DNA from 3 places in the Idiomarina sp. UBA3176 genome. Region 1 is predicted to be linked to each of the others. Evidence: predicted binding sites of a transcription regulator. Region 1 holds the regulator's gene; each other region holds the start of a gene.
The links. The regulator sigma-54, encoded in region 1, starts transcription at its own class of promoters, with help from an activator protein. The targets are predictions, from matches to a motif close to GTTGGCACGNNNNTNGNNT.
Positions count from the first base shown of each region.

Region 2: the regulator sigma-54 is predicted to act here: its motif matches at 5,260-5,278, upstream of B2U97_RS08190 (hemerythrin domain-containing protein).
Region 3: the regulator sigma-54 is predicted to act here: its motif matches at 1,544-1,562, upstream of glnA (glutamate--ammonia ligase).

Region 1 covers NZ_DEXU01000018.1:43,530-51,280, forward strand. Annotated here, with positions in the region: gene yjgA (ribosome biogenesis factor YjgA) at 1-228, opposite strand, end outside; gene pmbA (metalloprotease PmbA) at 283-1,629, shown strand; gene mgtE (magnesium transporter) at 1,642-3,003, opposite strand; gene B2U97_RS07110 (HPr family phosphocarrier protein) at 3,006-3,281, opposite strand; gene rapZ (RNase adapter RapZ) at 3,274-4,125, opposite strand; gene ptsN (PTS IIA-like nitrogen regulatory protein PtsN) at 4,116-4,586, opposite strand; gene hpf (ribosome hibernation promoting factor) at 4,590-4,877, opposite strand; gene B2U97_RS07130 (RNA polymerase factor sigma-54) at 4,905-6,365, opposite strand; gene lptB (LPS export ABC transporter ATP-binding protein) at 6,387-7,112, opposite strand; gene lptA (lipopolysaccharide transport periplasmic protein LptA) at 7,114-7,656, opposite strand; gene lptC (LPS export ABC transporter periplasmic protein LptC) at 7,625-7,751, opposite strand, start outside.
Region 2 covers NZ_DEXU01000020.1:42,346-50,096, reverse strand. Annotated here, with positions in the region: gene B2U97_RS08210 (TrkH family potassium uptake protein) at 1-51, opposite strand, end outside; gene B2U97_RS08205 (potassium channel family protein) at 48-710, opposite strand; gene B2U97_RS08200 (M14 family zinc carboxypeptidase) at 720-3,383, opposite strand; gene B2U97_RS08195 (murein transglycosylase domain-containing protein) at 3,491-4,681, shown strand; gene B2U97_RS08190 (hemerythrin domain-containing protein) at 4,675-5,214, opposite strand; gene norR (nitric oxide reductase transcriptional regulator NorR) at 5,373-6,917, shown strand; gene B2U97_RS08180 (YbaN family protein) at 6,914-7,306, shown strand; gene B2U97_RS08175 (NnrS family protein) at 7,303-7,751, opposite strand, start outside.
Region 3 covers NZ_DEXU01000002.1:14,252-22,002, forward strand. Annotated here, with positions in the region: gene glnL (nitrogen regulation protein NR(II)) at 1-20, opposite strand, end outside; gene glnA (glutamate--ammonia ligase) at 93-1,502, opposite strand; gene typA (translational GTPase TypA) at 1,813-3,654, shown strand; gene trhA (PAQR family membrane homeostasis protein TrhA) at 3,730-4,398, opposite strand; gene B2U97_RS00380 (DUF3081 domain-containing protein) at 4,395-4,676, opposite strand; gene B2U97_RS00385 (TetR family transcriptional regulator) at 4,857-5,471, shown strand; gene B2U97_RS00390 (MgtC/SapB family protein) at 5,468-5,968, opposite strand; gene B2U97_RS00395 (NADPH-dependent FMN reductase) at 5,968-6,486, opposite strand; gene B2U97_RS00400 (DUF2959 domain-containing protein) at 6,505-7,155, opposite strand; gene B2U97_RS00405 (hypothetical protein) at 7,152-7,391, opposite strand; gene B2U97_RS00410 (SDR family NAD(P)-dependent oxidoreductase) at 7,461-7,751, opposite strand, start outside.

The DNA of each region.
Region 1 (7,751 bases):
TATAAATTGAAGCTGACGACGGTAGCCTTCGTGCTTGTTACGAATTTTACGGGCAAGTAAAACGGCATCGCGCAGCTCATCATCCAGAGGCATTTTTGCTAACTGGCTGTCAGTTAAATTAACAAGTTGAGTCCCTAGCTCCTGGCGTTCAGCCATTTCGCGTTTTTTTTGGGACTTGCTGACGAAGTCGTCAGATTGTTCAGGATTTTCGGCTGGGCGTTTCGGCATAAGTTCGATTCATTAGCGCTACAAAGCCGTCAGTTTAGCAGTGAGGAGAGTTTTTTGATAGTACAACTGAGTGACTTACAGGTTCAAATGAAGCAGGTAGAGAGTGCTGTTAAAGAAGCACTGCGATTGGCTGAAGCAAAAGGCGTCAGTTCTGCTGAATGCTCAATCAGTCACAGCTCCGGTATTTCGGTGGGGACTCGTCTGGGCGAAGTCGAAACCGTCGAGTTTAATCAGGATGGCGCGCTGGGTATCAGCGTGTATCGAGGCAACCAGAAAGGTTCGGCATCAACTACAGATTTATCAGAACAGGCTATTAGCGCTGCCGTCGACAAGGCTAGTGATATTGCCCGTTTTACCTCTCCGGATCCATACAATGGTTTGGCTCCGGCCGAATTAATGGCGACCGATGTACCGGATTTAGACTTGTGTCATCCGGGTGACCAGAGCGCAGAGTATGCCATAAAGCAGGCACTGGCTTGTGAGAAACACGCCCTGAACCTGGATGAGCGCATTGTTAACTCAGACGGCGCGCATTACGGCAGCCACACGGGTTTTCGTGTTTATGGGAATAGTCACGGTTTTATTGGCGGTTACTTACAGTCGCGACATAACCTTAGTTGCGTTCTGATAGCCAAAGAGGGCGACAAAATGCAGCGCGACATGAGTTATTCTGTTGCCCGCAAAATGCACGAATTAAAATCTGCCGAGAGTGTTGCTGAAGAGGCCGCCGCAGAAACCTTGTCGCGCCTGGGTGCACGCAAAGTACCAACAGCTAAAGTACCGGTTATTTTCCGGGCTGATGTGGCAGGGAGTTTGTTTGGTCATATGGTCAGTGCTATAAGCGGTGGCAATTTGTACCGCAAATCCAGTTTTCTGCTCGACCATTTAGGCAAGCCGGTGCTGCCAGAATGGCTGAGCATTCAGGAAAAACCACATATTATCGGTGGCCTGGCGAGCTCGCCGTTCGATGCAGAAGGTTTGGCGACAAAGGATAGGGAAATTATTACCGACGGGGTGCTGCAAACCTATCTGTTAACCAGCTATGCTGCACGCAAACTGGATATGCAGCCTACGGGTCACGCAGGTGGTATCCACAACTGGCGAGTGACACAGCAGGACAACTCGTTAGCGCAGTTATGCAAAAAAATGGGTACGGGCTTGCTGGTAACCGAATTGATGGGGCAGGGCGTAAATATGGTCAACGGTGATTACTCACGTGGCGCTGCCGGCTTCTGGGTTGAGAACGGTGAAATTCAGTATCCGGTAGAAGAAGTGACCATTGCCGGTAACTTAAAAGACATGCTGGCGAACATTGTTGCCATAGGGAATGACACCGACGAACGCCATGCGCTGCATACCGGCTCAGTGTTATTAGAGCAAATGAGTATTGCCGGCAATTAAAAAGCCAGGTCTCTAAGACAGTAACAAGGTTGCTGAGCCAAGGAAGGCAAAGATACCGACCACGTCAGTGACAGTGGTCAGAATGACCCCGCCAGCCAGCGCGGGGTCAATATTAAAGCGCTTAAGAACCAGCGGAATGGTCGCACCGGCTAAAGCGGCTGCGACTAGGTTCATCATCATGGCAAAGGCAATAATACCGCCAACCAGCCAGTCTTGCTTCCACAGTGCGACGACTGCCGCAATCAGTACCGACCAGATAATGCCGTTTAAGAAACCAATAGCCAGCTCTTTACCGATAAGCCATCGGGAGTTACTGGTGCCTATGTGTCCCAGAGCCATACCTCGTATGACCAGAGTTAATGTCTGGCTACCGGCTATGCCGCCCATACTGGGTACAATGGTGTTTAAAATAGCCAGTACAGCCATTTGTGCCAGTATGTCTTCAAATAATGAGCTGACCATGGCGGCCAGTAAGGCAGTAACCAGGTTTACCGCCAACCATACGGTACGGCGGCGGGTACTTTTTAATACCGGAGCGAAGGTATCTTCGTCATCTTCCAGACCCGCCATACTCAACATGGAGTGTTGGGCTTCTTCGCGGATAATATCGACCACGTCATCGATGGTAATACGACCTACCAGCTGCTGCTCATTGTCGACGACCGGCGCAGATACCCAGTCATGACGCTCGAACAGTTTTGCGACTTCCGTTTCATCCATAGTCACGGGGATGGTGGTAATGTCGGCCGACATAATTTCGTCAATGCGACGGCTGGGATCAATAGTTAACAACTGGGTTAAAGTAATTTCGCCAATGAGTTTTTCATGGCGATCCACGACGTAGAGTTTATCGGTGGCTTCGGGCAGCTCACCTTTAAGGCGTAAATAACGCAACACAACATCAATAGTGACGTCCGAGCGCAAGGTGATGGTATCGGTGTTCATGATACCACCGGCGCTGTCTTCGGCATATGAGAGCGCGGTTTCCGCACGTTCCCGGTCGCTTTCGTCCATGGACTTCAGAACTTGCTGATAGACTGGCTCAGGTAAGCCCCGCAAAACGTAGGCAAGGTCATCGGTGTCCATGCCTTCGGTGGCCGCCGCAAGATTCTCCGGCGCCATTTGACGAATAATGTCTTTCTGAACCTCTTCGTTCAGTTCTTCAAGAATCTCGCCGTGTTCATCTACGTCAACCAGTTTCCAAACAATGGAACGGCTTTTGGGGGGTGAGGATTCCAACAGCAACGCCACGTCGCATGCCGGCATATTATGCAGCATACGGCGTGCAGCAACGAACATGCCATCGGATAGCGCGGAGTTAACCTCCTGAATGCGCTGCATGGCATATTCTTTGTCGGAAAGCTCTGCAATCATGCTTACTCGTCTTCCTCGAAGCGATCTTCAAACAAAGCACTAACGGCATCCAGTGCTGCTTGTGCGTCTTTTCCTTCGGCACAGACTTCAACAGTTTTTCCCTGTTGACTGGCCAGTAGCATCAGGCACATAACGCTGGCAGCGTTAACGCATTGCTCACCCTGAGTGACAGTAATGTCTGACTCAAATTCCTGCGTTAATTGCGCTAACTTTGTTGCCGCACGTGCGTGCAAGCCTAGTTTATTGCGAATAATTAGCTTTCTGCAAACTTTATCCATGGGTTTTCAGTTCCCGGTGTCTTACCTGAACTTTTACAGCTTTCTGTTCAAAACGCTCGGCTAACTGCTGAGAAATATAAACCGAGCGGTGCTGACCACCGGTACAACCGGTAGCTATGGTCAGGTAGCTTCGATTGCTGCGCTGGAAGTGTGGCAACCAGGTATCAAGAAAGTTTTCTAGCTGATAAATAAATTTAGTCACCAAAGGTTCCTGACGAAAGAAAATCTGCACGTCGGTATCCAGACCGGTAAGCAGCTTAAGCTCGGGTTGCCAGTGCGGATTAGGTAAAATGCGCGCATCAAAGACAAAGTCAGCGTCTTTGGGTAAACCATATTTAAAGCCAAAAGACTGAAACACAATAATCAGCTTTTTATCCGCTCGTCCCAGCACCCGCTCAGTGACCTGTTCGCTTAATTGGTGCAGCGATAAATCGCTGCTGTCCAGGCGCCAGGTTGCGCGTTCCATAATGGGTTCAAGCATTTTATGTTCGGCCTGAAGCGCTTCTAGCAGAGGCAGTTCTTTTTGCGATAACGGATGCAGGCGACGAGTCTCGCCAAAACGCTTTAGTAAGGTGTTGTCGTCAGAGTCAATAAACAGAATTTCCGGTTCAACGCCTTTTGGCAAAAAGCTCAGAGAGTCCAGTAGCTCTTCGGAGTGCTCCGGTAAGTTGCGAACATCAATGCTAATGGCTATTTTTTGATACTGCTCTATGACTGCATGCACCAGAGTTGGCAGCAGGCTTATGGGTAAATTATCAACGCAATAAAAGCCTAAGTCCTCCAGTACGCGCAAGGCAATTGTCTTACCTGAGCCGGAGCGACCACTAACAATGATCAGTTGCATGGCGACTGTTCACCTTCGCCCACAAATAATTGATATAACGCTTTATCAGAATCTGCGTGGCGCAGTGCGCGGGTACAGTCTTTGTCGTTCATTCTTCTGGCCACTGTGGCCAATGTTTGTAGATGGTTCTCGTGCTCTGACTCCGGCACCAGAAGCGCGAAGATAATATCGACAGGTTGGTTGTCAATAGAATCGAATTCGATAGGTTCGTCTAAGGTCAGTAATACCGCTACCGGATGATTCGCATTAGGTAAACGGCCATGAGGAATTGCGATACCTAAGCCAATTCCCGTACTGCCTAAACGCTCACGGTTTAACAGGCTCTCAAAAATGTCATGACGGGTAATGCCAGACAGCTTAGGGGCTACGATTTGACTAATGGTTTCAAGTAGTCGTTTTTTACTTGCGCCCTCGACTGCACACTTGGTGCAGTCGGGGCTTAACAATTCACTCAGTTGCATGGATTAATGTTGTTTCATTTTCTCTTTGTGTTTAATCACCTGACGGTCCAGTTTATTAATTAAACCGTCGATGGCCGCGTACATATCTTCGTGTTTTGCGTCGGCGAAAAGCTCACCGCCATTCACGTGCAGCGTAGCTTCCGCTTTTTGAATCGTTTTTTCAACATTTAGGATGACGTGAACATTAGTTATATGGTCAAAATGTCTTTCCAGCTTGGCAAATTTTGTGTCCACGTAGTCACGCAGAGCTTCGGTAATATCGATGTGATGACCGGTCAAATTAATTTGCATAACGTCTTCCTTCTGCAGTTAACAAAGTTACAAAAGACTTTTGCGTTGGCTCGATGATGGAATGTTTAACGATTCCCGATACTTCGCAATTGTCCTTCTTGCTACTTGGATACCTTGTTCGGCTATCAGTTCAGCAATCTTACTGTCACTTAACGGTTTACTGCGATTTTCAGCAGCGACCATCTTCTTAATTAAAGCACGTATTGCCGTGCTTGAACACTCGCCACCGCCCTCTGTACTGACATGACTTGAGAAAAAATATTTCAACTCAAATACGCCACTTGGGCAGTGTAAGTATTTTTGTGTCGTTACGCGTGAAATCGTACTTTCATGCATATCCACGGCTTCTGCAACATCGTTCAGAACCATTGGCTTCATAGCTTCTTCACCATGCTCAAAAAAGCCCTGTTGGCGTTGTACTATGCAATTGGCCACTTTCAGCAGCGTATCGTTTCTGCTCTCCAGGCTTTTTATGAACCAGCGCGCTTCTTGCGTATGGTTTTTTATGTACTGGCTGTCGGCTACTGACTTTGTTGCTTTACTCAAGGCCGCGTATTCTTCGTTCACTTTTAGTTTAGGTACGCTATCCGGGTTTAATTCGACCATCCAACGACCATTTTTTTTAGTAACGGCCACATCGGGAATAACATATTCAACGGGTTGCTGCGCAACTTGCTCCCCCGGGTGCGGGTGCAACTGTTGAATTAATCGCATAGTCTGACGTAAATCGTCTTCCGATAGCTTCAGTTTACGCTGAATGGTGCGAAAATCGCGACTGCCAAGTAAGTCCATATGTTCAGTCACTAAGCATAGAGCAACCTGCTTGTATTCAGTGTCGTCGCTTAGTTGACGTAATTGAATGGCAAGGCATTCACTGACGCTGCGTGCGCCGACACCTATTGGGTCGAAATGCTGAATACGCTTAAGCACCATGCAGACTTCTTCTGCCTCAACTTCGGGTAGGCGCACAGCTTCGATAATTTCATTAACATCAACCATTAGATAGCCATTGTCGTCTATGGCTTCAATAATGGCTTCAGCTATGGCGGTGTCTTCTTCCGAAAAATGAGAAAGTTGCATTTGCCAAAGCAGGTGATCCTGCAAAGACTCGCTGGTAGAGCCTTGATAGACTTCAAAATCGCCGTCAAAGGATTTACCTGAAGAGGCTGCACCGTTGGCCGGGGTATGACTGGAGTAGGTGTCGTCCCAACTGCTGTCGACCGGCAGTTCGTCAGGCATTTCCTGGGTTTTTATAACGTCGGATGTTTCCCGTTGGCTGTCGTCTCTTTCTTCAATATTGCGAGTTTCGGGTTGGTCCGCGTCGTTACTCGTTTCACCTTCAACCTCCAGCAGCGGGTTGCTGTCTAATGCATCCTGAATTTCTGACTGAAGATCGAGCGAGGAAAGCTGCAGCAGGCGGATAGCCTGTTGGAGTTGTGGCGTCATGGTCAGGTGCTGACCAATTTTTAGCTGCAGACTTTGCTTCATAATGACTGTCCCGGTATCACGTTATAGGGTGAACTGCTCACCGAGGTAAACGTCTCTAACCTGTTGATTCGATAATATACTTTCTGCATCCCCACTGGCAATAAGCTCACCATGACTGACAATATAAGCGTGTTCACAAACAGACAATGTCTCGCGAACGTTGTGATCAGTAATAAGTACACCAATACCACGTTGCTTTAAATGTTCAACAATCTTTTTAATATCAATAACCGAAATAGGGTCAACTCCGGCAAAAGGCTCGTCCAGCAAAATAAACGTAGGCTCCGCTGCCAAGGCGCGGGCAATTTCAACCCGACGGCGCTCACCGCCTGAAAGACTCATGCCCTGACTGTTTGCTATGTGGCCTATATGAAACTCTTCGAGCAAAGCATCAAGCTGTTCTTCACGCTCGTTGGTTGAAAGTTCTTTACGAGTTTCCAGAATAGCCATCAGATTATCGCGCACGGTCAATTTGCGAAAAATGGAAGCCTCTTGTGGCAAATACCCAATACCCCGGCGTGCCCGTTCATGCATTGGCAGTAAGGTAAGGTCATTGTCATCCAGCAGAATTTGACCTTTATCGCTATTAACCAAACCGACTATCATATAGAAGGTTGTGGTTTTACCTGCACCGTTGGGGCCCAGTAAACCAATAACCTGCCCCTGACTTACTTCCAGGCTAACGTCTTTAACGACTTGTCGGCTTTTGTAGCTTTTGGCTAAATGTTTGACTCGTAAAGTTGCCATATTAAGGGTTCTCGTTATTTTTTTCGTCGGTATCGGTTTTTGGTTTAGGCGTAAAAATAGTGATAACACGGCTGTCTTCTTCACCTGAACTGCTTGCCGTTACCGTTTGTTTATTCAAATCATAAGTAATCAAACTGCCGCTTGAGCTACTGCTACCTTGAGAGATGCGAGCGTCGCCACTAAGCTCCAGTCGCTGTTCCGACTGAAAATAGGTGATTTTTTTTGCTTCAGCGTTAATTTCATTGCCGTCGTCCAGCGTCTGGCTGTAAGTAGCAGGAGTGCCTTCTGCAATAAAAATATCTGCTTGCTCGGCGCTTTCGCTGGCGGATGCTTCTAGTCGATCGGCGCGGATTAATAAGGTGCCCTGACGAATAATAACGTTGTCCGTTAAAACCAGGCGGTTATTTTTAATATCAAGCTCTTCCTTACTCGACTCAACTTCCATGGGTTTACTAAAGTCAGACTTGCCCTGAGCCATAACCGCTGAGGGTATTAAGGCAACCAGGATCAGTTTACTCAGCAGGCTGGAAAATCGTTTTAACATGTCTTTTTAGCTCCATTCGTTCAGCTTTCAGATCCGCAGTCATACCGTTACCCCGAATTAATAGTCGTGGTCCGTGAATGCTTACAGGATGTTCT
Region 2 (7,751 bases), on a different contig from region 1:
ACGCCCGGGACGACGATACAACCAGGCTATTGAAGGAGCCCACTGTTTCATGAAGGTTCTTTTAGTTTAGGAGCAACAGATTTTAACGCTTTCAAACTGCCGGCCATCACCAAGGTTTCGTTACCCTCAAGCGTCATTGATAAAGAGGGAGTCACAGTCACCTCATCGCGACGCTTTATTAACAATACATGAAAAAACTCACTTTCGTCCGGCATAATGTCTTCGAGAGTTTTTCCTTTTAAATACTCACCAATACTAATTTCCACACAGAACCAGTTATGACCCAACGACATATACTCGTTCACCATAGGATAATTCAGCGACTGCGCTACCCTTATTCCCATTTCTTCTTCCGGGTGAATAATACGCTTTACACCCAGTTTCGATAAAATTTGATGGTGGGATTTAGAGGTCGCTTTGGCCCAAATTTCTTTCACACCAATAGTTTTAAGGTGTAGAACACACAATAAACTGGCTTGCAGATCTTCCCCAATAGCAACCAGAACCACCTCGCAGTTAGTTAAGTCGAGTTCTTCCAATGCTTTTTCATCAGTCACATCGGCAATGGCAGAATGCGTTAACACATCTGCCATTGCTTCAACGGCTTTTTCGTCTGAATCAACGCCTATGACACGATGTCCGAGATCGAGCAGTTCTTTTGAAGTTCGGGCACCAAAACGCCCCAACCCTATGACACCAAATTCTGCCATGTCAGACTCCTATTGTGCTTTTGCCGGTGCCAGGAACAAGGCGTTCATCAGCAAGGTATTTAAGCCGTCCATATAGGCACGGTACGTGGGTTCCTGAGTAAAGCTGATAATCATGCCTTTACCGCTTGGCTGCCACATTAGCAGTGGCTTATAAGGTAATTGCTGAGCTATATCGTCCCATAAAAAGCCACTGGCTAACAGGCTATCCGCGCCAGCAAACCACGCAATGTTGCGACCGTGATCAATATCAATGGGGGTAAATACGTCATTGCCGTTATAAATACTCACAACCTGCGGTTTAACGCCGGCGCTTAACCAGTGTTTTGTATCCACTTTGGCATTTAATAACGCACCGGGCACCCAGTCGGGATCAGCGCCGTGCGGTTTTATTTCCGTTAAGAATTGCTCGCGGCTTTCAATCACTTTACCGTCAACTTTAATTTCTTCGTCAGGCTCAGTAACGCCCTCTTCCGGCACTTTGCGTTCCAGTTGGGTATTAAGCAGACCAGTTTCAACCGCCCAGGCAGAAGCGCTGCCTAAGGTCAGCAACACACCGCCATCCGACACCCACTGTTGGATCTTTTCAACAGTTTTGTCGTTAAGCACGCCGGAGTACGCTCCTTCCGGTAATATCAGAACATCCAGTCCATCAAGGTCATTTTGCAGTAACTGCATGGTACGGATAGCCGTTACCGGATAACCCATCTGACGCTCAATGACAAAGCGGGTATGCCCTGCACTGTATGGGCTAGCAGGCTCATCCCAGGCAATAGCAATGTTAGGTGCTTCCAGTTTGCTTACGTTGTGCGAACCAAAGTTAGGCCCTTCAGTCATCCAGCTTGTATCAACACCTTCAACGGTTGCACCTGACGCTTCAGCGAGCTTTTGTAATTTAGTCTGCAAGCCACCGGGGTTGTCAGCTCGGGTTAAAATCAATGAGCCGCTGGGGAATTCACCGGCGCTTTCGTGGGTAAAGGCTAATTCGCTTTGGCGAACCTCCAGACCTTCACGCAACGCAGCAGTTAGGAAACGTCCTGCATTCATGTCACCCCAGCGAACCAAAAAAGCCACTTTGGCGTCCGGGTTAATCACTTTGCCAGGCTCAATGCGCCCCTCTTCTACAAAGGCTGTGGCGACGTCAGGCAAGTCATCACAGGTGTGGCTGTCGACATTGAACATCAACGGCAGTGACCAACCGGTTACGTCGTAAATTTGGTCCGGCAGGTTATTGTTACGGCGCTGCTCCTGCTCTGCCAGGAAGTCATCCGCCATATCCACTTGCTTATCCATTAAGGTGCGTATCATGCGGTGTGCAGGTTGTGCCATATCAATGGTATAAGCACCAGCTTCATAATCAGTACCGCACACATCAAACGCCTTTTTCGCCTGCTTCACTTCTGCGCCCTGTTCAACCAGTAAAGAAGCCAGTTTACGTGCGGCGGCCGGGGCGTCCTTAGCGGGCAGAATAATAGAACGGACATCACCGTCTTCGCCCGCTTCAACCGCTGACTTGCGGTATTCCCAGAACTTCTGCAATAAGGCTTCGCGACGCTCAGAAACTGTCTGAATCGTCGAGATAGACGCTATAAAATGCTGCTGAACACCGTCGGCGTAGGTCAGTACGTCACCGTCTGTACGGTCAAAAAAATGCCCGCGCGCTGAAGCCATCTCGTAGGTCATTGCAACTGAGCCCTGATACAGCGGCCAACTGGCACCGTAGCCCGGGTAAAACGCATCGAAAATTTCGCGGGTAAAATAATCAAAGCCCTTTTCGTCGAACCACTGGCCGTTATTTTTACCAATCCAGTTCAGCGTTTCGCGTTGTGACTCGGTAATCAGTGGATTATAAGGCCGAGCCTCTGGGGTGAAGTAATAAGTGGAATCGCCACCCATCTCATGCAGATCAACAAACACCAGCGGATAGTATTTTAATAAAGCATCTATTTGCCCGCTAATTTCAGGCTGAGTCAGTGCTATCCAGTCGCGGTTCATATCAAACAGGTAGTGGTTCGTGCGTCCGTTAGGCCAGGGTTCGTTGTGCTCCGCACTGCGGCGATCGCCTGAGTGCTCAAGCCCAACACTCATGTAATAACGATCCACAAAGCGGGCACGCCCGTCCGGGTTTTGCAGTGGATCAATGAATACCATGGTGTTATCTAACCAGCGTTGGGTCTGCTCACGCTGGTCATGCAGCAAATGATAGGCGGTTACCATAGCGGCTTCCGGTGACGAAATTTCATTGCCGTGAACGCCATAGGACAGCCAGATACTACCGGGCAATTCGTCAATTAACTGCTCAGCCTTATCGCTGTCGGTTTTGCGCGGGTCGGCTAAGGCCTGCATGCCCTTCATAAAACCGTCAAAGTCAGCCATATTGCCTTCACTGGAAATAACCGCGTAATAAAGCGTACGCCCTTCCCAGCTTTTTCCGTATTCAAGTAACTTAACCTGCTTAGGGTAAGCTTGTTGCAGTGCTTCAAAATAGCGGCTCATATCGGCCGGGCTGGTAATTTTGGTGCCCATGGGGTAACCCAAAACCTGCTCGACGGTGACTTCTGAATTACTGTAGTTCGCTTCGGGGAGTAACGAACTCTCGCCCGAGAGTTGTTGTGCTTGAGTCGGCATGACCAACCATGAGGCGGCTATCAGCGCCGCAAATTTGAGACTGCGCATCTTTATTCCTGTTGTTTTATGCACTTTTAAACTGTGCTTAGGGTTTCTTTTTATGTCTCTCTAATGTAAAAGCTTGAACAAGGGAAGTGAAGCTCAATTTAGGCGCTATGAATAAAAAGACTCAATTAACCACGCTGCTGGCGGCTATAGCCACAACGCTAATTTTGGCAGGATGCCAAATAACACCTAATAACGTAAAACGCGTGGTCAATTCCGGCGTGCTTAGCGGTAACGACCCAAGCGCAGTGGTGGAATCTATGGCGCGTGAGCGTTTGCACAGCTACCGCAGCAACCCGCAACAGCTTATTAGCGACATTGAGGACTTACGCAAGGCTTTGCGCGATCTGCGTGCCGTTGCTGAGGCCATATGGGGTGACGAGGAAAACACGGTTCCCAGCGCGAAAAAGTACGTTAAATACAGTGATAACTTTCATGCCAAAGCCGTTGTCGATTTTGAGCAGGGCCTGCTGACCGTTGCGACATTGCATGACAGCAATGATCCAGCCAAAACCCGGGAACAACTCAAAGCCGCTATTGTGCGTACGCTGTTAACGCCAAACGACCTCACTGCCGTTGATATTTTTACCGATAAAGAACCTGAACGGACGGGAAAACCATTTTTGCGCGGGCAAGTTGTTGACCAGGACAATGTGGTCGTCGAGTACGAATGGCGGGCCAATCGCTTTGCCGAGTATTTGGTGAAAAACCAGTTGCGCACCCGGCGCGCTAAAAACAGCAAGGTGTATGAGGTTCAAATTGCTTTGGTCGATGAACACCAAGAGCTACGCAAACACCAGTATGCCGACTACGTTATAGCCGCAGCGCGACGCTATAACCTGGAGCCTGAGCTTATTTATGCCATTATTGAAACCGAAAGCAGCTTTAACCCTTATGCGGTGAGCCACGCTAACGCTTACGGCTTAATGCAGGTAGTGGCATCGACCGCCGGACGTGACGTGTTTGAGCGCGTTCGTAAAATTCCCGGGCAGCCCACGTCTCAACAATTGTTTGACCCGGCTCAGAACATCGATATTGGCAGTGCCTATTTGCACATTTTGAACACCCAGTACCTAAAAGGCGTGCAACACCCGCGCAGTCGCGAATACGCTATTGTTTCAGCATACAATGGTGGCGCCGGTAACGTGCTGAAAACCTTTTCTTCCAACCGCAGCAACGCGGTTCAAATTATAAACCGAAGTCAGCCCGGCATTGTTTACCGGGACTTAACTTCTAAGCATCCGTTAGCGGAGAGCCGCCGATATTTAGAAAAGGTGATGTACTTTAAGCAGAGTTACTGACACGAACCGCAACAAAAGTCTTTACCGTGCTCAGGTGCCGATGCTTTCTTTTCAACAAAAAGCAGGTTGTTTTCCAGGTGAATATGCTCGTGCAAATCATCCTGCAGCTCTTTTAAGCCTTTATAAAGCGCTGTCCAGGTACCACAGGCGCCTTCCGGTAGCGTTAAGTTATTGGTCAGTTCGTCAATTCTATTAAGTTCACCTTCATGCTGAACGTGTTCGCTTTCCATTACTGAAATTGGCCCGCCGGGATAAACACCACGTGACAGCAAAGGAAAAAGAATTTGTTCTTCTTTTGTCATGTGGCTTTCCAGCTCCTGCATCAGGTTATCCAGGTGTTCAGTCAGACCAACCGGGGCTTCGGGGTGATCACCATGAACGGCTTCAACGCGCATGGCCAATTGCTTTAACTCAGGAAGCTGTTCGCGATGGCGCTGATGAAAACGCAGATAAATATGCTCTATCAAATGCTTGGGTGAAGCGTCCTGCCATTGTTGCTCGGCAGTCTGTAAACGGTCATCGAAAGTACTCATGGGTCACTCCTGTTTGCTAAATAAAGTTTCTTACTCCGGTCAGGATTGCAACAAACAGGCCAGCTCCTACCCCGTTAGGATTATTGACTCTTCGGGGTGTCACGGTACTATCAACCCAACCAATAAGGGTATTTTTAACCTGGGCAGTCAATTTAACCATGTTGCAAGAAAGTCTATTAGCAGACCTGCTTACCGAGCAGCCTGCAGCGGTTCGTTTACAAAATTTAGTCAACACCTTACGCAGTCACTTCAACTGTGGCGCAGTGGTTTTATTAAAGCTGGATAATGAAGTGCTGCAACCGGTTGCTATTCAGGGACTGGTACGCGAAGCGCTGGGTCGTCGGTTTGTTGTAGCACAGCACCCCAGGTTAGCGGCATTGCTGGCATCTCGTAACCCCGTACGGTTTGAGCACGATTCGTCATTACCGGACCCCTACGACGGACTGCTCGCTGAGCAGCCAGGTAATGCGCTGCCCGTTCACGACTGCATGGGTATTAGTTTGTATCTGGAGAATAAGTGTTGGGGTGTACTGACCTTAGACGCACTGCAACCCGGTACATTTACCGACAACTCAATGATTGAACTGCAAAAGTTTAGCTTGTTCGTTGAGACCGCCGTTCGCATTGGCCAGCTGGAGCAAAACGTCAGGGCTCTGCGACAAGGCCAGCAACGCACTATGCCAAAATCCGGCACCACAGAAAGAAACGAGTCGGAAATTATCGGGCACAGCAAAGCCATTGAAAGTGTGCTGAAAGAACTGCGAGTGGTTGCCAGTGCCGATTTGCCCGTGTTGCTGCTGGGTGAGACTGGTGTCGGTAAAGAGCTGTTTGCCCGTGAACTGCACATACTCTCACAGCGCAGCGACAAACCCCTTATTTATGTAAATTGCGCGGCTCTGCCCGAATCACTTGCAGAAAGCGAGCTTTTTGGTCATGTAAAAGGGGCCTTTTCCGGCGCAACCAGCGACCGTTCAGGGCGCTTTGAAGTCGCTCACGGCGGTACGCTGTTTCTGGATGAAGTTGGCGAGCTGCCACTATCCATACAGGCTAAATTATTGCGAGTACTGCAAAATGGTGAAATTCAGCGTTTGGGCTCTGACAAATACCGAAAAGTAGATGTTCGCCTTATAGCCGCCACCAACCGCAACCTGCGCCAGCAAGTCAGTAATGAAACTTTCCGTGCTGATTTATACCACCGCCTTTCGGTTTATCCTTTGCCCATTCCGCCATTACGTGAGCGCGGTGACGATGTGTCTATTCTGGCCGGGCATTTTCTCGAGCTAAACCGGGCTCGTCTGGGGTTGCGGGCTTTGCGCTTATCGCCGGAGGCTGAGCTTGCCATACAACAGTATCAGTGGCCGGGTAATGTGCGTGAACTGGAACATGTTATCAGCCGGGCCGCTATTAAGCTGCTTAGCCACGGTGTGGAAAAAACCGATATTGCCACCATTGAACCCGACATGCTGGATCTTGATGTGCAACTGCCTTTGTCAGCCACCACCGACTCTGGGAAAAATTCTGCTGGAACCAGCTTACCTCAGGCTAACGTGTCGATGAAAGAAGCGGTAAATTATACTCAGCGTAAGATGATAGAATCGGCTTTAGGCCGCCATAACAACAGTTGGAGTCAGGCCGCTAAAGACCTGCAGCTGGATGCCAGTAACCTGCACAAAATGGCCAGTCGATTAGGAATGAAGTCGTGACGCGGGAGCTGTTAATTCGATTATTGTGGCGCGCTCTGGCGCTATTTTTTGTATTGCTTGGACTTATCGGCATTGCCCTGCCGGTAATGCCCACAGTACCTTTTCTCATTGCGGCATTGTGGGCTGCTAGTAAAGGCTGGCCACGTCTTGAAGCCTGGTTGCTTAACCACCCCAAATACGGCCCGGACATAAAAGCCTGGCGCGACCACCGAGTGGTTAAACGCCGTTCTAAGCTAATAGCCTTAGTTATGATGGCAACCGGGTACCTGGTGCTATGGTTATTTGTTCCGCAAGTGCCTGTTTGGCTAAAAGCAATTGTCGGCGTTGTGCTGGTTGTGGTCGGGTGCTGGCTGGCTACGCGCCCCGACCACTCTCCGGAAGAAACTTAACCCGGGTTACCGTCGGCGCGGGGTGTTGTCAGCACCTTAAAATAAACCACAACATAAATGCCATAAGCCAGAGTCCAGGCTAAAGCACTACACATTAACCAGTGGCTGGCTAAATCGGGAGCAAGCCAGATTAAGAAGACCCGGGTTAAAGCGGCTATTAACACCAGTAAAAATGCACCGGTCATTATCAGTTTTGGTTGCAACGGACGCCCACTATGACCCAACGAAACGCGCGCTATCATGCTGAGGATCATATTTCCCATAGCTCCTGCGGTTAAGGAGTGCAGCGGCAGACTCTGCGTCAGGTCGAAACCCGCATAACGCAATGCAAATAACGCCAGACCAATGGGGATAAACCAATAAGCTAAATGCAGTGACCAAAGCAGCGGTACTCTCCAGGTTATCCAGATTTTCCAGCGCGCAACTCTTATCCCGGTTGCCACCG
Region 3 (7,751 bases), on a different contig from region 1:
AGTAGCGCGCTATCGTTCACGAAGGCAGGATAAATTACGCACCAAGTTGGTGCAACCGGGTAAGGCAAGACACCTTACCCGGCCAGTAACCATTAAACGCTGTAGTACATATCGAATTCTACCGGGTGGGTAGTCTTCTTCAATGTCTCTACTTCGTTGTACTTAAGATCGATGTAGGCATCAATCATGTCGTCGTCCATAACGCCGCCTTGCTTAAGGAAGTCGCGGTCTTTATCCAGCGCGTCCAGAGCCATTTCCAGTGAGTGACAAACGGTCGGAATGTCTTTCGCTTCTTCAGGAGGCAGATTGTATAAATCTTTGTCCATGGCATCGCCAGGGTGGATCTTGTTACGGATACCGTCAAGGCCAGCCATTAACAGCGCAGTAAAGGCCAGGTACGGGTTCGCACTTGGGTCAGGGAAGCGCACTTCAATACGGCGACCTTTCGCGCTGGAAACCAATGGAATACGGATAGAAGCCGAACGGTTACGGGCGGAATAAGCCAGCATCACCGGTGCTTCAAAACCAGGAACCAGACGCTTGTACGAGTTAGTAGAGGCGTTCGCAAAAGCGTTAATGGCACGTGCGTGCTTAATAATACCGCCAATATAGAACAGCGCGGTTTCGCTCAAGCCTGCGTACTGGTCGCCGGCAAATAAGTTTTCGCCGCCTTTGTTCAGTGACATATGCACGTGCATGCCAGAGCCGTTATCGCCAACCAGTGGCTTCGGCATAAAGGTTGCGGTCATGCCGTAAGAGTGCGCGACGTTATGCACCACATACTTATAAACCTGCAGTTCATCAGCTTTCTTAGTCAGAGTATTGAAGCGTGTAGCCACTTCGTTCTGACCTGCTGTTGCTACTTCGTGGTGATGGGCTTCAACAACCATACCCATGTCTTCCATTACTAAGCTCATGGTGCCACGAATGTCGTGCGCTGAGTCTACCGGAGGTACCGGGAAGTAGCCGCCTTTTACTCCAGGACGGTGAGCCAGGTTACCTTCTGAATATTCACGGCCTGAGTTCCACTTCGCTTCTTCCGCGTCAATCTTGTAGAACGAACCACTCATGTCTGTGTGGAAACGTACGTCGTTGAACAGGAAGAACTCAGGTTCCGGACCGAAGTAAGCGTCGTCTGCAATGCCTGATGAGCGCAGGAAATCTTCCGCACGCTTTGCAATTGAACGAGGGTCACGGCTATAGCCCTGCATAGTTTCCGGCTCAAGAATGTCACAACGTACATTCAATGTGACTTCATCAGTAAAGGGATCAATCACCGCAGACTCGTTGTCTGGCATCAGTACCATGTCTGATTCGTTAATGCCTTTCCAGCCGGAAATAGATGAACCATCAAACATTTTACCTTCTTCAAAGAAGTCTTCATCGATTTGCGACACCGGAATAGTGACGTGTTGCTCTTTACCTTTAGTATCGGTAAAGCGTAAATCGACGAATTTTACGTCGTGTTCTTTGATGGTATCGAAAATCTTATTAGCTGACATGTTGTCCTCCGTAGACAGCGTCTAAAAATACAGCTTGAGTATAGCAAAGCCTGTGCCAACTGACTTTTTTGTTTATATTCATAAAGTTAGTTCATTTAGCACTATAATGCGTAAATTAATACGCACCAGTATAGCGCATAACGCACAAAATTGGTGCAAAAGTAACATTCTAAGATAACGTCATAAAAATATAACGAACAAAAAACAATCAGGTCTTTCTTAATCCAACTCAAAAAGGTAGAATACGCCGCTATTTTTCACAAAACCCCTTGGACGGGTTTCATTCCCGGACAACTACAGGCAGTTCTTAATGACAATTCAGGTATTTGATATAGAAAAATTACGCAACATCGCGATTATCGCGCACGTTGACCATGGTAAAACCACCCTAGTCGACAAGTTGTTGCAACAATCTGGCACTTTAGAAAGCCGTGGCGAAATAGAAGACCGTATTATGGATTCCAACGATCTTGAAAAAGAACGTGGTATTACTATCCTCGCCAAAAACACCGCGGTTAACTGGCAAGATTACCGCATCAACATTCTGGATACTCCGGGACACGCCGATTTCGGTGGCGAAGTTGAACGCGTACTTTCTATGGCAGACTCCGTATTGTTAGTGGTTGATGCCGTTGACGGTCCTATGCCTCAAACTCGATTTGTCACGCAGAAAGCTTTCTCTCATGGTTTGAACCCTATTCTTGTTATTAACAAAGTTGACCGTCCTGGTGCACGCCCTGACTGGGTGATGGATCAGGTATTCGACTTATTTGATAACCTGGGCGCTACTGACGAACAGCTGGACTTTCCGGTAGTTTACGCATCAGCGCTTAACGGCTGGGCATCATTAGACATAGAAGATCAAGACGGCGACATGACGCCATTGTTCGAAACTATCGTTAGTAAGGTAAGCCATCCCGATGCTGACCCTGAAAGCGACCTGCAAATGCAGGTGTCACAGCTTGATTACTCGAGCTACTTAGGCGTTATTGGTATTGGTCGCGTTACCCGCGGTAGCGTTAAAGTGAACCAGCAAGTGACTATTGTTGGTGCCGACGGCAAAGAACGTAACGGAAAAATTGGTAAAGTCTTTAGCTACCTGGGTCTTGACCACATTGAAGCGGACAAAGCTGCAGCAGGCGACATCTGCGCCATTACCGGTCTGGGCGAGCTAAAAATCTCCGACACCGTGTGTGCAGTTGGTAAAGCTGAAGCTATGAAGCCACTGACCGTTGACGAGCCAACAGTAACTATGACCTTCCAGGTAAACACCTCACCTTTCGCAGGTAAAGAAGGAAAGTTTGTTACTTCTCGTCAAATTCTTGAACGTTTGCAACAAGAGTTGGTTCATAACGTAGCTTTACGTGTTGAAGAAACTGACAACCCGGATCGTTTCCGCGTATCTGGCCGTGGTGAGCTTCACTTAGGTGTTCTTATTGAAAACATGCGTCGTGAAGGTTTTGAATTAGCCGTTTCTCGTCCAGAAGTTATCATCAAGTACGAAGATGGTAAGAAAATGGAACCTTATGAAACCATGACGGTTGATATTGAAGAGCAGCATCAAGGTGCGGTTATGGAAAAATTAGGCTTGCGTAAAGCCGAAATGACCAACATGACACCAGACGGTAAAGGTCGCGTTCGCGTTGATTTTGAAGTACCAAGCCGTGGTTTGATTGGCTTCCAGACAGAATTCATGACACTGACTTCAGGTACTGGCCTTATGTACCATACGTTTGACCACTACGGTCCGCACAAAGGCGGAACCATCGGTCAGCGTAGTAACGGTGTACTGATTTCAAATGCTCAGGGTAAAGCTCTGACTTACTCACTGTTTAACCTGCAGGAGCGCGGTAAGTTATTTGCATCACACGGTGATGAAGTTTATGAAGGCCAGATCATCGGTATTCATAACCGTTCAAACGACCTGACAGTAAACTGCCTGAAAGGTAAACAGCTGACTAACGTACGCGCTTCTGGTACTGACGAAGCACAGACCTTAAGTACACCAATTCGTTTAACGTTGGAGCAAGCACTGGAATTCATCAATGACGATGAACTGGTCGAAGTGACACCTGAGTCTATTCGTATTCGTAAACGCGCACTGACAGAAAACGATCGTAAACGTTTAGGTCGTGAGCCGAAGAACGGTTAAGATTTGCAGAGCTGTTATAAAAAGACGCCCGCTACTTTAGCGGGCGTTTTTTATAACCAAAATTCAGCTTATCAGCTAGTTCGCACTCAGCAACTCCGGTTGCGGCAATACAAAGTAGAAAATCGAGAAGAAATGGAAGACGCTGCCCGCCAATACAAACAAATGCCAGATGGCATGATGATAAGGCAGAGATTTCCAGACATAAAAGATAACACCCAGCGTATAAGCTAAACCGCCGGCGACAAGCAACATCAAGCCACCTGCATCCACATTATCAATCATCGGGTTAATCGCAATAATCGCCATCCAGCCCATTCCAAGGTAGAGAGTAAGCGACAGCCAGGCAATTCGCTTTTTCAGCGTCAGCTCAAGCACGACACCCACCAAAGCAATTCCCCAAGCCACGCCCAATAAGGTCCAGCCCCAGGCATCTCTTAAATTGATTAAAGCAAATGGCGTATAAGTACCAGCAATTAAAATGTAAATAGCGGCATGATCAAGCTGTTGAAACACCGCTTTCATTTTTGGCCAGGGAAACGCATGATAAAGCGTTGAAGCGGTATAAAGCAGAATAAGACTAGCACCGTAGATACTCGCAGCAACAACATGCCAACCATCACCGTAAGCCGCCGCCCAAATCAACATGAAAACTAAAGCAACAATACTTAAAACGGCACCAATGCCATGAGTTAATGCATGAGCCACCTCTTCCTTTACGGTATAGACTTTATGCTGATTGCTCATCCTCGTTCCATTCCCGGCGTCTCATAACCTTTACTGATATTCTTGAGTGCCCTTATAAACTGGTCATACTGTCTTTCATTGTCGTATTTTAAGTTATATGAGTTATGAAACTGCAGGGTTAGCGTGACACCATGCCCTTCCAAAAAAACGGTATAACCGTCATGGTCGGTATAAGCTTCTATTCCGTCCAAGTAGTGACGTCCCTGACGAGCTTCGCCATGAGTGTGGATCTTTTCGTACGCATCCAACATCAGTTTGTTATCAAGTTCGTTTTTCATCACACACCTCAGCGTTTTCTAACTAAATGTATACCCTTATTATTAGGGTCGAATGTCCATTCCACAACCGCTTTTACCTATTTGTTTCAAAAACCTTGTATCAGAATATACATACATAGGTGCATGATTAGGCAAAAGCCGCTATAATAATGAACGGATGTTAAGAAATAGGAGCCGAACATGGTTCGACGCACAAAAGAAGACGCAATGGAGACCCGCGCCAAGTTATTAGACGCTGCTGAGGCTTTATTCAGCGAGAATGGTGTGACTCAAACGTCGATGATGCAAGTGGCTGAAAAAGCGGGTGTCACTCGCGGTGCTATCTATCACCATTTTGAAAATAAAATGGATCTCATTGAATCGTTAATGGGAAGAATTTCTCTTCCGATCGATGAAATGCGGGAACAAATAGCCGAGAGTTTAGAATTCGATGCCTTAGAAGAAGTAAAAGCCCGCTCTAAAGAATTTTTAGCTCGCGTTCAAAATGAGCCCCAGGTACGTTCTATTGCCAGCATCCTTCTTCACAAGTGCGAGTACATTGACGAAGTAAATCCTATAAAATTACGGCATGTTAGCGGTCGTAACGAATGCATTTGTGAAGTCGAAAAGTTGTTTGAATCAGCTATCCAAAAAGGTCAGTTGTCCTCAAAAGCTAGCCCCAGGGTTGCGGTTATTGGCTTGTTTTCATTAGTGGACGGCCTTATTTATAACTGGCTGCTTGCTCCGGATTACTTTCCTTTAGTGGAGTACGGCAACCAGGCTATCGATAGCTATATTAACGGGTTAGCACGCTAAGGCTCGTTGCTGTCTGCACGTCCGCGGCGCCAGCCATTGTATTTTCGGTGCACGCCGCGGGTCAAAGATTGAAAAGTATCTTCCAGTAAGTCGACACCAAGCAATACACCAACAATTACCATCGACAACACAATACTAACCCCGTACATACCAAGACCGACTGCAATGCCAATTGCCGCCAGGGCCCAGATTGTCGCCGCCGATGTGACACCAACTACAACACCGTCCCGAGCCAACATAACGCCTGCACCAAGAAAGCCAATGCCGGTAATAATTTGTCCAATGACGCGGGATGGATCGCCGCCCTGACTGACAACCGAGGAGCCACCAGTTAAAAATAGATAGGTACCTAAGATGATAAGTGCAGCGGTCCTTATACCAACCGGTTTGCCTCTAACCTGTCGCTCGAGCCCGACAATGGCACCACAGAGCAGGGCAGTGCCGATGCCATTCCATGAGTAAGGACCCAGTTCCTGAACAACTTGCCAGTCAATCACTAGCTGGCCTCTCCTTGCTCTAAAAATTGCTTAAGAAAACTTTCATCCATTGCCGCAATGCTTTCGTCATTGGCATTCGGACAGCAGGCAAACAACGGCGCAGTCCATGCCTTCACATTGCCAAGAATGTCCCGCAAGTGGCTTAGCCCCCGAATGCCCCCTAACCCCCCGGGTGAAGCAGCAGCCAATAATACCGTTTTACCGGCCCAGGCCTGCGTCTCAACCCGCGACACCCAGTCAATCGCATTTTTTATCAGTGGAGAGACCGACGAATTATATTCAGGGCTGACTAAAACCACTTTTGAGGCTGACTGAATCTTTTCAGCCAACTTTTTCATCGACTCGGGAACACCATCTGCGGCCTCTAAGTCGCCATGGTAGATCGGCGCGTCCAGCGCATCGGCATCAACGATGTCATGTCGAATGCCATGCTTATCTGCAACTTCAGCCAAACGATGTTTGAGTTTGGCATTAAGCGAGTCTTTACGACGGCTACCACCAATGAATACAACGGTCATACGATTACTATCTCCTGATTATTCGGATTGAGAACTCTTCATTGCTTCAATAAAGCGGTTTGACTCACTTACCGCCGCTTCCATGTCTTTAATTAATGCGGAAATATCATTCTGCAGATTACCAAACTCACCGCGAATAGCATCAATGGCCTTAGCATTCAGGTTATGTTTCAGATAAAGCACGTTATCCTGCATTTTATCCAGCACCGGCTGCATCTTATCTGCCGCGCGCTCCATCACCCTCAGCAACTCGGCATAACGGCGTTCCGTCTGGCGTAACTGTCGCTCACTTTCGCGACGCATAGTGTCGTTACTGTATTCACCCAGCTCTTCGCTCCATTCGTCGAATAAGTCATTAGCTACTTCGTCAACTTCGTCGATACGGCTACGAACGCTCTCTGCTGCAGATTTACTGTCTTCGTAATCATCAAGCAGCGCGTTATATTGCTTTTCCAGATTACCACCATCAATGTTTAGCATAGCGTCCAGACGCTCTAATGCAGAACGGAACTCTTCCTGAGCATCGGTTTGTGAGTCACGTGCATCATCCACTCTATCGACTAAAATATCGCGCTTTTCTACGCCAAATTTTTCCATAGTGCCATAGTAAGCACTTTGACATGCTGACAGCATGAAGACCGTTACCAACGGCAATGTCCATTTTCTCATTTGTCACCTCGTGCAGCTTTAATAATACGTTCGTCGCGTTTGTCACGGTGATAACCATGCACCGCAATAATGGCGTGAAGAATAGCGATAATATAAAGAGCTCCCAGCGCACCAAGCGAGACAATAAAAAGTACTACGCCGACAATAGCGATAACCGCATTAAATATCGCCTGAAAAATTTTACCCGTCAGTAAAATAGCGACGGGGGGAAGTAAAATAGCTAAAATATACAACATTGTGTTCTCCTTGCACTTAACATGCAGCTTACCAATTAAGAGCCATTACTTTAGAAAAAGCAAACTAAATCAGTAAGGTAAACGACTACCATCCCAATGCCATAACGCTCCGGTATTTTCCGGTTTTAAGTTTTTCACTACAGCCACAATCCGCTCTGCAGAGAGTTCAGGCGAATACAGTTTGTCGGTGGATATTCGCTCCTGAAAAGGTTCAGACAAACGAGTGTCCGTTGTCCCCGGATGTATTGCCGCCACGATCAGGTTTTTATGAGTACGCTTTAACTCTATTGACGCCGTTTTCAACAGCATATTTAACCCGGCCTTGCTTGAGCGGTAGGCGTACCAGCCGCCTAAATAGTT